DNA from 3 places in the Promicromonospora sp. CA-289599 genome. Region 3 is predicted to be linked to each of the others. Evidence: riboswitches for the same ligand, from Rfam matches in the RefSeq annotation. Region 3 holds a riboswitch; each other region holds the start of a gene.
The links. Region 3 has a riboswitch for cyclic di-AMP ahead of ACQEVI_RS08840 (C40 family peptidase). Riboswitches for the same ligand answer to the same signal wherever they lie in the genome.
Positions count from the first base shown of each region.

Region 1 (4,204 bases), 660 kb from region 3:
CGCGACGCCTATGCCGTTGTCGGCCGCGGCGGCGACGATGCCTGCCACGTGCGTGCCGTGCTCGTCCCCGTCGTTCTGGCCGTCAGGGCCCCTGAAATCCCCGTCGCCGCACGGGCGGACGTCCGCGCAGCCGGTAAAGGTGGCACCCGGCAGGAGCTGGCCGGCGAGGTCCGGCTGGTCGAAGTCGACGCCCGTGTCGACGACGGCCACCACCGCACCCTCACCCGTACCGGCCGACCAGGCGGCCTCGGCGTTGATCTGGTCCAGACCCCACTGCTTGTCCCGGAGGGGGTCGTCGGTGGCAGCCTGCGCACCGGGTGCCACGGCGGCGAGCACCGCCACGGCGAGCGCGGCGGAGGTGGCGGCGCCGACGAGTGACTTCCTGTTCATGTGTGCCCCCTGTGTTCGCTCGCGGGCCGGATACCCCCGAACTTGGACAAACCTACGGGGACCGGACAAGCGTCGAACAGGGCCCGCAACGCACGGCGGGTGAAAATTTACACGCTCGCAATCAGCACGGGCGCGAGCTGACGCCTCAGGCCCAGGCCTCGGAGAGCTCGCTCTCGTCCGCCGCTTCCCGGGAGAGCCGGAGCGCTGCGATCGCCGCACCGAGCAGCAGGGCGACCACCCAGGCGCCCAGCTGGTGCGTGTCGGGCACCATGGCCGCCGAGGCGAGCTCGTGCGCCACGATCGCCGCTGCGGACAGCGGGTTCTCCGTGAGCGCGGAGCCCGGCCAGATGTTTTCCTGCACGGCCAGGAGGGCCGGCCCGGCTGCCTGCAGCACCCATACGATGCCCGCGGTCGGCAGCCAGCCGAGAAGCTCGAGCGGCCGGCTGTCCACCGCCAGTCCGAACGCGATACCGAGCGCCACCGCGAAGATCCACCACGTTCCGGTGGGCGACACCAGGCTGCCCGGCACCAGACCCCACAGCCAACCGTCCAGGAGCACGACGGGCAGGGCCAGGGCGGGCCCACGCAGGACGGCCGGGCCCAGGGCCACCAGGAGGCCGGCCGCCAGCCCCACGACCCCGGCAGTGACGGTGACGACGAGCATCCCGAGCGGCGCGGCGTCACCGGGAGCACTACCGCGGATCGCGAGCAGGCACGAGGCACCGCCCGCTGCGGACATGGCGAGCAAGGTGCCCGTCGTCGCGGCAGCCGCGCCAGCCCTTCCCGAAGCCGGGATGCCCGCGGTGAGGCCGCCGAGGAGGCCGCCGAACAACGCCATGACGACCAGGCCGACCACCGCGTCGTCGGCGGTGAACGGGAGCGGCAGGAATCCGGCGGAGCGCACTGCCGAAGCCTCGGCAAGACCTGTGACCTCGTACAACACCTGCAGGAGCCAGGGTAGAAACCCGCACACCCACCAGACGACGGCACTGATGGGAAGCACCCACCAGGCGGAGACGCGATATGCGCTTTCACCCATGCCGCCGAACGGTAGCCGATGTATGTGATGTCGGTCATAGCCCATGAAGACCGGAACGGCGCAAATCTGCGCCTTCTGCGGGTGGGACCGGAATGCGTAACCCGATCGTGACTTTTCTGGGGAACGTGTGTACTTTGACTTCTGCCCCACCACATCGGTGAGGCCGTGAATCGGACGCCGAATCCTGTCACCGGTTCATGACCAGACGTTCGAGACAGGAGCGGGGGACCCACCTTCCCGGGCGACAGCACCATCGTCGCCCTCGGGGTGAAGCCGGACGGAACCCCCCAGTAGCCGTGCGGCCGGGTGTGTACTCCTACCCGAACCCGACAGCTGACCTCGCAGGCGGTACAGGAGACATTTAGGTGACGAACTCCATTCGCGGACGGCATCGTGACAGCCGTCCGGCCATGACACCGCTGACCATCCTTGCTCGTACCGCCACAGAGAACGCCGGCACCGTAGCCCGCCGAGGAGCCATCGCCGCAGCAGCCGGTGGCGTCCTGATCTCGACCATCGCGACGACGGCCCACGCGGCCCCCGCCATGGATCTGAAGACCGACGTGAAGTCCGCCAAGCTGAACACGGTCGACCTGCAATCCCTCACCGCGGTGGCCAAGCAGGCGGTCGCCGCGGCCCCCACCGTTACCGTCCCGTCCGACGCGAAGATGCCGATCGAGATGGAAGCGCTGGGCACCTCCTCGGGCGCCGACGGCAAGAAGGGCGACGGCCCCGCCGTGGTCTCGGTCGACGCACCGGACCCGGTCCCGCTGGGCGAGCAGGCCATCAACATCGCCTTCAACTACCTCGGCATCACGTACGTGCTCGGTGGGGCGTCGCCGGCCGAGGGCATGGACTGCTCCGGCCTCATCCAGTACACGTACGCACAGCTCGGCGTGAACCTTCCGCACTCCTCGAGCGCGATGCTCAGCTCCGGCTATCAGGTCACCTACCCGGAGCCCGGCGACATCGTCTGGACGCCCGGCCACGTGGCCCTGTACGCGGGCGACGGCATGATCATCGAGGCGTGGGCGGCCGGCATGCCGGTGCGCTACACCGAGATGTGGCAGAACAGCCCGACGTTCATCCGCGTCGTCTGAGCCGGAGCGGAACCGCAGGCCCAGAGGATACAAGTAGAGCCTGAGCCAGCCACAGAGCCTGAGCTACCGCAGTACATCGCGAGGTGTCGCCTCCGCGCCGGGTTTCCGCCCGACGCCGGAGGCGGCGCCTCTCGCGTGTCCGGGGTCGGTCACTCCGGCCAGTCGCAGTAGTCCGCGACGAAGGAGTAGAGGTCGGAGCGCGCGGTGTCGGGCATCGGCACGTAGACCGGCTCCTGCCGGACGCCGTCGACGCGCGCGTACACCGGCAGGAACGTGCCCCGCTTGTCCTCTGCCACCGCGTGGACGTCGCAGCGAGCGGGCACCACGGCGAGGGCCACCTCGCCGGACCCTTGGCCCGCCAGGTCCCGGCCGACCCAGCCCGAGGCCTCGCCGCCCGGGTCAGCATTGCTCATCAGGGTGGTCCCGGCGATCCGGTCGAGGGTGACCTCCGGGCCGCCGTCGACCCGCTCGATCCGCAGGGTGACCAGGGCGGTCAGCTCGCCGTCGCGGGTCTCGACCGGGACGTCGGGATCGACGGTGAGGTCAGCACCCGCCGCTACGGCCGCTGCCGAGCAGTCCACCGTGTGGTTCCGGGCGAGGTGCCCTATGGGATCGCCCACCTCGTCGACGGGGATGTCGGTCGCCGGACCCAGGTCGTCGCCCTCGCCGAGAGCGAGCGTGATCGTGGCGGACGGCGCGGCCGCCGTCGCGGCACCGTCCTCCGCCGCCGGGTCCGCGCAACGCGCCTCGCCCAGCCCCACGAAGACAGCGCGCGTGGCGCCGGGCCGCAGCACGAGGGTGCGCCCCTCCTTGGTGGGGTGCGACGGCCCGAACTGCTCGGTCCGCAGGGCCCCGGAGAGGAGAGTCATCGTCTCGTCGGAGTCGTTGGTGACCTCGAGCCGGATCTCCCGCTCGGCGTACTGCTCGCGACCCTGCGCCACCTCGACGCTGAGCCGGGAAGCGACGTCGTCGGGCACCGCACCCTTCGTGGACGACGGCGCGCCGCCACCCGTACACGCGACCGCGGCCGCGGAGACCATCGACGTCAGAAGGACGAGGATGGCTCCGCGGCCGCGGTGTGCTGCGATCAAGCAGTCTTGCGGCGGCCGAAGATGGCCTGGACGATCAGGATCACGATGATCGCGCCGATCACCGAGAAGAGCCAGCTCTCCCAGGACCAGAACTCGTCCAGGCTGATGTCGAAGATGAGCCCGCCGAGCCACCCACCGAGCATGGCGCCGAGCACACCGAGGAGCAGTGTGAGCCAGAAGCCACCCGGCTGCTTGCCCGGGATGACGATACGGGCGATCACGCCGGCGATCAGCCCGAGGATGAGAAACGCAAAGAAACCCATGATGTGTTTCCTCCAGAGTGGTGTGGCTTGCTTGCGACTACCTCAGCACTGATCGCGCCGACTTGCCACCGGACCCGCCGAATCACTCCCAAATTGGGACATTGCGCCCAGCGGAATCTCCGGCCGAACACCCGCGCTACAGTTCGGCCGGGCAAGGGCCCGAGGCAGGACCGGGGCAGGGGCCCCGGGCACGTGACAGCAAGGGAGACCGCATGAACCAGGCGATCGGCACACCGGCCGAGTCGCGGATCGAACCGCGCACCTGGAGGGGGCGGCTCCGCGCGTTCCTCGACCAGAGGTGGTTCGTCAACCTCGTTCTCG
Region 1 covers NZ_JBNJNI010000001.1:2,675,182-2,679,385, reverse strand. Annotated here, with positions in the region: gene ACQEVI_RS11925 (S8 family serine peptidase) at 1-390, opposite strand, end outside; gene ACQEVI_RS11920 (hypothetical protein) at 536-1,429, opposite strand; cyclic di-AMP (ydaO/yuaA leader) riboswitch at 1,595-1,792, shown strand; gene ACQEVI_RS11915 (C40 family peptidase) at 1,840-2,529, shown strand; gene ACQEVI_RS11910 (hypothetical protein) at 2,679-3,620, opposite strand; gene ACQEVI_RS11905 (GlsB/YeaQ/YmgE family stress response membrane protein) at 3,617-3,883, opposite strand; gene ACQEVI_RS11900 (ion transporter) at 4,096-4,204, shown strand, end outside.
Region 1: linked by a shared signal. The riboswitch ahead of ACQEVI_RS11915 (C40 family peptidase) and the one ahead of ACQEVI_RS08840 (C40 family peptidase) in region 3 are both predicted to bind cyclic di-AMP.

Region 2 (4,204 bases), 2.5 Mb from region 3:
GCGTCCCCCCGTTCACGACGTCGGCGAGGTCTGTGATCTCGTAGAGCGGGTCGTCCTCGGGCACGAGCGCGAACGGCCACTGCTCGAAGTAGGCGCGCCAGGCGCCGTCGGGCACCGTGGGGGCGATGTACCTGGTGAGGACCGTGCGACCCGCGAAGGTGGGGAGCAGACGGCGGGTGCCGGCGAGCGCGGTGGGGTAGTCGGGGGAGGCCCACGGGCTGGGCGGGCGGGCGAAGACGGCCTGCATGTCGATCACGACCAGTGCCGCGTCGGGCCCGGGTGGCGCGACGGCGGCCGCTCCGCCGTCGCTCACCGCGCCTCCTGGCGGTGGACGGTGCGCGCGGTGAGCAGGAGCGTGCCGAAGAAGCCCAGGGCCAGGGCGACGAGCACGCCCAGGTTGGCGAACGCCCAGGTGCCATCGATGCCGCCGAGCGGGCCGAGCAGGTAGCCCTGCCAGGCGAGCCACGGGGCGTAGGTGTTGGTCACGAGGCCCCAGCCGATGGCGGTGCCGCCCAGCACCAGCGCTACGGCGGACCAGTTCACGGACCCGTACCGGCCGGCGGCGTCGTACAAGTCGGCGTCGGTGTAGTCGCGGCGGCGCAGCAGGATGTCGGCGAGCAGCACACCGCACCACGCGGCGACGGGTACGCCCAGCGTGATGAGGAAGCCCTGGAAGGGGCCGATGAACGAGTCCGCGACGAACACGACGTAGATCGCGCCGATCACCATGAGCCCGCCGTCGATGGCGGCGGCGACCCAGCGCGGGGCGGGCAGGCCCAGGGAGAGCAGTGCGAGGCCTGAGGAGTAGATGTCGAGCGCCGCGCCGCCGATCAGCCCGGCCAGGGCGACCACGACGAACGGGATGAGGAACCACGTGGGCAGGAGCGTGGACAGGGCGCCGATCGGGTCGGCGCCGATCGCCTCGTTGAGAGCCGGATCGGAGCCCGCGAGCAGGAGGCCGAACACGAGCAGCACCACGGGGGCCAGCGAGGCGCCCAGCGTGGTCCAGCCGACGATCCGCGGGCCGGAGGCGGAGCGGGGCAGGTAGCGCGAGTAGTCGGCGGCCATGTTGACCCAGCCCAGGCCGAACCCGGTCATCATGAACACGAGACCGCCGATCACCTGCGGTGTGCCGCCGGCGGGGATCGCGGCGACGGTGGCCCAGTCGACGTGGTCGGCCACCAGGATGATGTAGACGACGGTGAGCACGGCGGTCAGCACGGTGATGATCACCTGCAGCCGCATCACGAGGTCGAACCCGAAGACGCCGGCGGCCACCACGATGCTCGCCACGACCACGAGGGCCACGATCTTGGTGACGGTTCCGCCGCCCCAGCCGAGCGCCCCGAGCACGGTCGAGGTCGCGAGCGTGGCCAGGGCCACGAGCACCGTCTCCCAGCCGACGGTGAGGATCCACGACAGCAGGGAGGGCAGCTTGTTGCCGCGCACCCCGAACGCCGCGCGGGACAGCACCATGGTGGGCGCGGAGCCGCGCTTGCCGGCCAGCGAGATGAACCCGCAGAAGAGGAACGACACCACGATGCCGATCGCGCCGATCACCGTCGCCTGCCAGAACGAGACACCGAAGCCGAGCAGGTAGGAGCCGTAACCGAGCCCGAGCACGGACACGTTGGCCCCGAACCAGGGCCAGAACAGGCTGCGGGGCGAGCCGCGCCGCTCGGACTCGTCGATGGTGTTTAGGGCGTTGGTCTCGACCGCCGTGGGGACGCTCATGGTGGTGATCCTGCCACTCGCCGGTGACACGCACGAGGGGCCCGCACCGATGTGGTGCGGGCCCCTCGGGTGGCTGGTCTCGGCCGCCGCGGACGTCAGCCGACGCGGATGAAGGTCGGGCTGTTCTGCCAGATCTCCGTGTAGCGCACGGTCTGGCCGGGCACCGGTGCCTCGACCTGCATGCCGTCGCCCGCGTAGATGGCGATGTGGCCGGGGCTCCAGATGAGGTCGCCCGGCTGGGCCTCGGCTGCCGAGACCTGGGTGCCGGCGTAGCGCTGCTCCGAGGAGGTGCGCGGCAGGTCGATGCCGATCTGCGCGAAGACGTACGACGTGAACCCGGAGCAGTCGAACCCGGCGGGCGTCGAGCCGGCCCAGACGTACGGCACACCGAGGTACTGCATGGCGATCGAGACGATCTGGGACCCTCCGGCGGAGGCCGGGACGGCCTTCGCGACGGGTGCGGCGGTCTCGACGACCTCCTGGACGACGGGCTCCGGCTCGGGCTCGGGCGCGGGGGTCACCTTGATGGTGCCCGTCTCCAGCGTGAACTTGCTGTCGGCCGCCACCTGCACGGCGGGTGCGGTGTTCACTGCCTCCACCACCGCTGCCCCGGCGACCGAGCCCTGCGACGTCTTGTTCAGGATGTCGAGCTCGGCGGTGGACGGGCTGTTGTCCGCCACCGGCGCGGCGTCCGCGGGAACGCTGAGCAGGGAGACTGCCAGGCCGGAGCCGGCGACGACGAGCGCGCCGCGGCGGGCGGCACCTGAGATGCCCCGCGCTGCGGCACGGGAGAGGGGAGTCAGCGGGGTGATCGGTCTGCGGGCAGCACGGTGGCGCCCAGGCGTGCGAGTAGTCAAGAGTTTCTCCTGACGCCTACGAGGTGAGCTGTCGGATTCGGATCGGAGAATGACCCGGCCGCGTACTACCTGTGCGGCTTCACCCCAAGGACACCGTCTCGGTGCCCGCTTACGTGGTTCCCCCGTCCCTGTCTTTGTTCTGTGCAGTCTCGGGGCGGTGACAGGGCTCGGCGCCCACCTCGAGTGCCCGCGGACTTCCCGCGAACCGGAGCGACGCTAACCCCGTTCCGCCGCGAAGTCACAATCGCATCACGGCTCACGGGGCAGTTCGTGTCCCACTTGACCCGAATTGTCCCTATGAGGTAGGTCACTCCACCGCGGGCGGAACGTTGTGATTCCGGGCGAACGGGCCGCTCGGGTCGGACCGCCCGCCTATCTGGTCGGATTGTCGCTTCGTCAGGCGGTCACAGCTCGCCCATGAGGTCGAAGTCGAACCCCTCGGCGCGCGCGAGGTAGAGGCGGTGCTGGGCGTGGTTGCCCTGGAACCGCATCGGGCCGCGCGGCCCCTCGTAGACCACGCCGTCGACCGAGCGGTCGGTAGCGGCGACCGCGGCACTGCCCGCGCGCTCGACGATGGTGCGCAGCGCGAAGATCCCCTCGTAGCAGGCCTCCGCCGCGGCGCCGACGGCGGGAGCGTGCACGCCGTGATGGGCGGTGTAGCGACCGATGAGATCGAGGGCCTCGCCCGTCGCCAGGCTGCGGAACCAGCCGCCCGTCGAGTACAGGTTGGCCGTGCCGCCCACGCCGCTGCCCATGAGCATGTTCTCCTCCATCAGCGTGCTGAGGCGGACGACTCGCTCGTGCAGGCCCTGCCGGGCGAACGCCCTGTTGAACCGGACGGCGTTCTGGCCGACCATCAGCATCAGCACGCCGTCGGCCCGCGAGGCCTCGATGTCGTTCACGACGCCGCCGAGCTCCGCGCGGCTCGCGCCCCGCTCGGCCAGGAACCGGGTGCCGGCGAACTCGACGCCGAGTGTCGTGACCTGCGTGGAGAGCACCTGGAACGTGCGCCTCGGCCAGGCGTAGTCGTCACCGACGACGTACCAGCTCCGGACGCCGAGCTCGGCCCGGAGCCGGGAGATCGCGGGGAAGAGCTGCGCCGACGGGACCTCGCCGGTGACGTACAGGCCCGGCCGGGTCTCGGCGCCCTCGTACGCGGCCGGGTAGACGTACGGCACACGGCGCTGCACCAGCGGCACGACGGCGTTCCGTACCGCCGAGGTGTGCCAGCCGGTGAGCGCGTGGATGCTGCCGACGGTCAGCACCCTGGCCACCTGACGCCGCAGGACCGGGAGCGGCTGACCCGCGTCGAGGAACTCGGCACGCACCGGGCGGCTCAGGATCCCGCCCGTCGCGTTCAGCTCTGCCACGGCCAGCTCCGTCACGGCCTGGCACGACGGGCCGTAGATCCCCCCGGGGCCCTGGAAATGCAGGAGCGCACCGATGACGAAGTCCGACATGACGCCCCGTCCCGGTGATGGGCCCTTTCTGGGCTCGGCCTGTGTTGGCGGGTAGTGTACGAGCACACAGGAAGGGCACGCGCTCATGCGGACTGCTGGTGAGACGGTCGAGACCACGTCCCACGCCGACGTGGCCGACGCGATGTCCGCGAC
Region 2 covers NZ_JBNJNI010000001.1:4,506,959-4,511,162, forward strand. Annotated here, with positions in the region: gene ACQEVI_RS20070 (cysteine hydrolase family protein) at 1-313, opposite strand, end outside; gene ACQEVI_RS20075 (purine-cytosine permease family protein) at 310-1,734, opposite strand; gene ACQEVI_RS20080 (C40 family peptidase) at 1,830-2,591, opposite strand; cyclic di-AMP (ydaO/yuaA leader) riboswitch at 2,591-2,756, opposite strand; gene ACQEVI_RS20085 (substrate-binding domain-containing protein) at 2,996-4,051, opposite strand; gene ACQEVI_RS20090 (MarR family transcriptional regulator) at 4,137-4,204, shown strand, end outside.
Region 2: linked by a shared signal. The riboswitch ahead of ACQEVI_RS20080 (C40 family peptidase) and the one ahead of ACQEVI_RS08840 (C40 family peptidase) in region 3 are both predicted to bind cyclic di-AMP.

Region 3 (4,204 bases):
GCGCGAGACGTGCACGCAAGGCCCGTCGCCGCGCCGGTACACGAGATCGCGTACGCCAGCAGTGGCGTCACGATCCCGAAGGTGAAGTGGTCGATCACAGGCATGGTGTTGAACAGCCCCTCGAATGGTTCCCTAGGATGCCGAAACGTTACAGAGTCCCCACGGCTCGGACAATAGGCCGAACTCCCCGTCCAAGGGATATTGCGGACGTGATCGCGCTGGTCAGGCCGTTTCGACGACGTAGTCGACGCAGGCGGTGAGCGCCGCGACGTCGTCCGGGTCCACCGCGGGAAACATGCCGACCCGGAGCTGGTTGCGTCCCAGCTTGCGGTACGCGAACACGTCCTGCACGCCGTTGGCGGCCAGCTCGGAGATCACCCGTCCCGCGTCGATCTCCTCGGCGAGATCGATGGTGCCGACCACCGCGGACCGCTCCTCGGGGCGCGCGACGAACGGCGTCGCCCACTCCCGGGACTCGGCCCAGGAGTAGAGGATCTCGGCAGAGGCCGCGCAGCGCTTCGCGGACCACTCGAGCCCGCCCTGGTCGATCAGCCATTCGACCTGGTCGGCCAGGAGCAGCAGCGTCGCGACGGCGGGCGTGTTGAGCGTCTGGTCCTGGCGCGAGTTCTCGATCGCGGTCGTGAGCGACAGGAACTCCGGCACCCAGCGGCCCGAGCCCTCGACGCGTGCGGCCCGCTCGACGGCGGCGGGGGACAGGACGGCGAGCCACAGGCCGCCGTCCGCGGCGAAGGCCTTCTGCGGCGCGAAGTAGTAGGCGTCGGTCTGGCTCAGGTCGACGGGCAGTGCCCCGGCCCCGGACGTCGCGTCGGTGAGCACGACGGCGCCGTCCGGCCCCGACGGTCGCAGCACCGGCGCCATCGCGCCCGTGGAGGTCTCGTTGTGCGGGGTGGCATAGGTGTCGACGTCGGCGGCGGGCTCGAGGTAGGCGACGGCGCCGGGCTCCGCCGAGATCACCTGCGAGGCCTCGAGGAACGGCGCGCGCTCCGTCGCGGCGGCGAACTTGCCGCCGAACTCGCCGAACGCCGCGTGCTGCACCTTGCGCTCGACGAGGCACAGCGTGGCGACGTCCCAGAACGCGGTGGCGCCGCCGTTGCCGAGCACCACCTCGTATCCGTCGGGCGCGCCGAGCAGCTCCGTGACACCCTCACGGATACGGTGCACCAGGTTCTTCACGGGTGCCCGCCGGTGTGACGTGCCGAGAACGTGAGCGTTCGCCACGAGATGATCCACCTGTCCCGGGCGCACCTTGGAGGGGCCGGAGCCGAATCGGCCGTCGGCGGGCAGCAGGTGTGGCGGGATTGTCAGTGGCACAGAACTAGACTAGAACCTGGGCCGACGCCCGGGCCGCACGTGTCCAGGGCGGACTGGGCGGCTGTGCGCATGACGGGAGCTGACGTGACGGATCTGATCGACACCACCGAGATGTATCTCAAGACGATCTACGAGCTCGACGAGGAGGGCATCACGCCCCTGCGCGCGCGCATCGCGGAACGGCTGGGGCACTCCGGTCCGACGGTGTCGCAGACCGTCGCACGGATGGAGCGCGACGGCCTCGTGATCGTGACGGGCGACCGGCACCTCGAGCTCACCGAGCTGGGCCACGACAAGGCGATGCGCGTGATGCGCAAGCACCGCCTCGCGGAGCGGCTGCTGACCGACGTCATCAAGCTCGACTGGGAGCACGTGCACGTCGAGGCGTGCCGCTGGGAGCACGTGATGAGCGACCTGGTCGAGAAGCGCCTCGTGGGGCTCCTCGACCACCCGCACCACGACCCGTACGGGAACCCGATCCCCGGCCTCTTCGAGCTCGGCGAGGAGTACACCGACGTGCCGTTCCTGACCGGCGTCATCTCGCTGCCCTCCGCGTTCGAGGCGGCGGCGAAGAAGGGCATCAAGGGCGAGCCGCTCGCGGCGTCGCTCACCCGTATCGCCGAGCCGCTGCAGACGGACATCGAGCTGCTCGCTCGCCTGTCCGAGGCCGGCCTGGTGCCCGGCTCCCGCATCACGGCGGAGCACAGCGGCGGCACGTACACGGTGTCCGTCGACGGTGCGGATACGGCGCTCGAGCTGGGCGAGGACGTGGCCCGCCACCTCTTCGTCGCGACGGCCTGAACCGGTCCCTCACAGGCCCTCGGACGTCCGGTTCACCGCCCAGTTCGTCGTCCGATTTGTCGGAAAGGTAGCACCCCTCCCGCGACACGGTCTGGCACTCGTTGCCGGAACGTGACATCGAGGGTGAGGTCCGGTACGTTCGGACCGCTCCCACGGAGTTATTCGTGGGGGTCCTCGGACGGACGCCGAACTCTGTCACCGGCCGGGGCCCCAAGACGACCGCATGACAGAGGCGGGGGACCCACCAACGGGCGCCAGGGCGCGTCCTCGGGGTGAAGCCGGGTATTCCTTCGGGATTGCTCGGCCGGGTGATTTCTCCCACCCGAACCCGACAGCTGACCTCGAAGGCGTTCAAGGAGAGGTACTACGTGACTGCACGTACGACTCGCGCTCGCCATCGGGCTGCGCGACGACCAGTGACTCCGTTCACCGAACTTGCTCAGAACGCCGCAGTAGGCCGCCGCACCGCGGTCGCAGCCGCTGGTGGCGCACTCCTCGTCTCGACCTTCGGTGGCGCTCTTGTCGCCCAGGCCGCTCCGGTGGAGACCGGCCACGCGAAGATGAACTCGGTCGACCTCAACGCGCTGGCGACGCAGGCCCGTGAGGCGCTGTCCAACGCACCCGTCGTGTCGGTCGCACCCGACGCAGAGCTCAACGTCGAGAAGTCCGCGGTCTCCGTGGTCTCCGCCGCCGAGAACGAGGACTACCAGGCGGAGCTCGCCGAGGCAGAGGCCGAGGAGGCGGCCGAGGCTGCCGCCGCCGAGGCTGCTGAGGCCGCCGAGGCAGCCGCCAGCACCGTTTCCACCGCCAGCTCCGTCGACGTTCCCGCGTCGGCGATCGGCAACTCCGTGATCTCGATCGCGAGCCGCTACATCGGCGTGCCGTACGTCTCCGGTGGCTCCTCCCCGAGCGGCATGGACTGCTCCGGCTTCACCAAGTACGTCTTCGCGCAGCTCGGCATCAACCTGCCGCACTCGTCGTCGGCGCAGGCCGGCTACGGCACCCAGGTGCCGGCGTCCGAGGCTCAGCCGGGCGACCTGATGTGGACCCCCGGGCACGTCTCGATCTACGCCGGTGGCAACACCATGATCGACGCGTCCAAGCCGGGCACCGTCGTCGACTTCCGCACCATCTGGCAGTCGAACCCCACGTTCATCCGCCTGGGCTGATCCCAGCCGCGTAGTACCGCACAGCACAGCACAGCGCCTGCCCGGTGACCGGGTGGGCGCTCTGCTTTGCCATCGTTCTGCAGTCTTTTTGCCGCTGGTTACCCATAACGCGCGCCCCGCCGGTAGCGTTGGAGTGCAATGGTGCTTGGGCGAAGAGAGGTCTTGCGATGACGCGATCCGAGGTCGTACTGGTCGGGGTGGACGGATCTGCCGCGAGCCTGCACGCGCTGGACTGGGCCACCGCTTACGCGCACCGCGTGGGCTGGGCGCTGCACATCGTCTGCAGCTATTCGCTGCCGTCCTTCACGGCCGCGTCGCTCGACGGCGGATACGCCGCCCTCGACGACACGACCATCCAGGAGGGCGCCAAATCGGTGCTCGCCGAGGCGGAGGCACGGGTGGCCGACGCCGGCGTGCGCGCCACGACCGAGGTCGCGACCGGCGACGCGGCGGGCGTGCTCGTGGAGCTGTCCGGCGACTACGGACTGGCCGTCGTCGGAACGCGGGGCCGGGGCGGGTTCACGGAGCGGCTGCTGGGCACGGTGTCGTCCGCGCTGCCCGCGCACGCGCGGTGCCCCGTCGTCGTGGTCCCGCTGCGTGCCGAGGTGAACAGGGGCGTCTCCTGGAACGTGCCGGGCACCGGGTCTGGCACTGACGCCGAGACGAGCACGACGGCGTCAGGGGCGGGCGAGATCCGGGAGGTGCGCCGCATCGTCGTCGGCGTGGACGGGTCGCCGCAGGCCGAGCGGGCGCTGCAGCACGCGATCCTGCAGGCGAACGCGTGGGGCGCGGAGCTGACCGCCGTCACCGGCGTGCCCGTGGGGAACAGCGGGATGCTGGCGTGGCTGCCGTCCAACATCGACCGTGAGCAGGTGCTCGCCGACATCGGAGCCGGCATGGAC
Region 3 covers NZ_JBNJNI010000001.1:2,014,114-2,018,317, reverse strand. Annotated here, with positions in the region: gene ACQEVI_RS08855 (MHYT domain-containing protein) at 1-104, opposite strand, end outside; gene serC (phosphoserine transaminase) at 223-1,332, opposite strand; gene ACQEVI_RS08845 (iron dependent repressor, metal binding and dimerization domain protein) at 1,417-2,133, shown strand; cyclic di-AMP (ydaO/yuaA leader) riboswitch at 2,312-2,499, shown strand; gene ACQEVI_RS08840 (C40 family peptidase) at 2,550-3,302, shown strand; gene ACQEVI_RS08835 (universal stress protein) at 3,470-4,204, shown strand, end outside.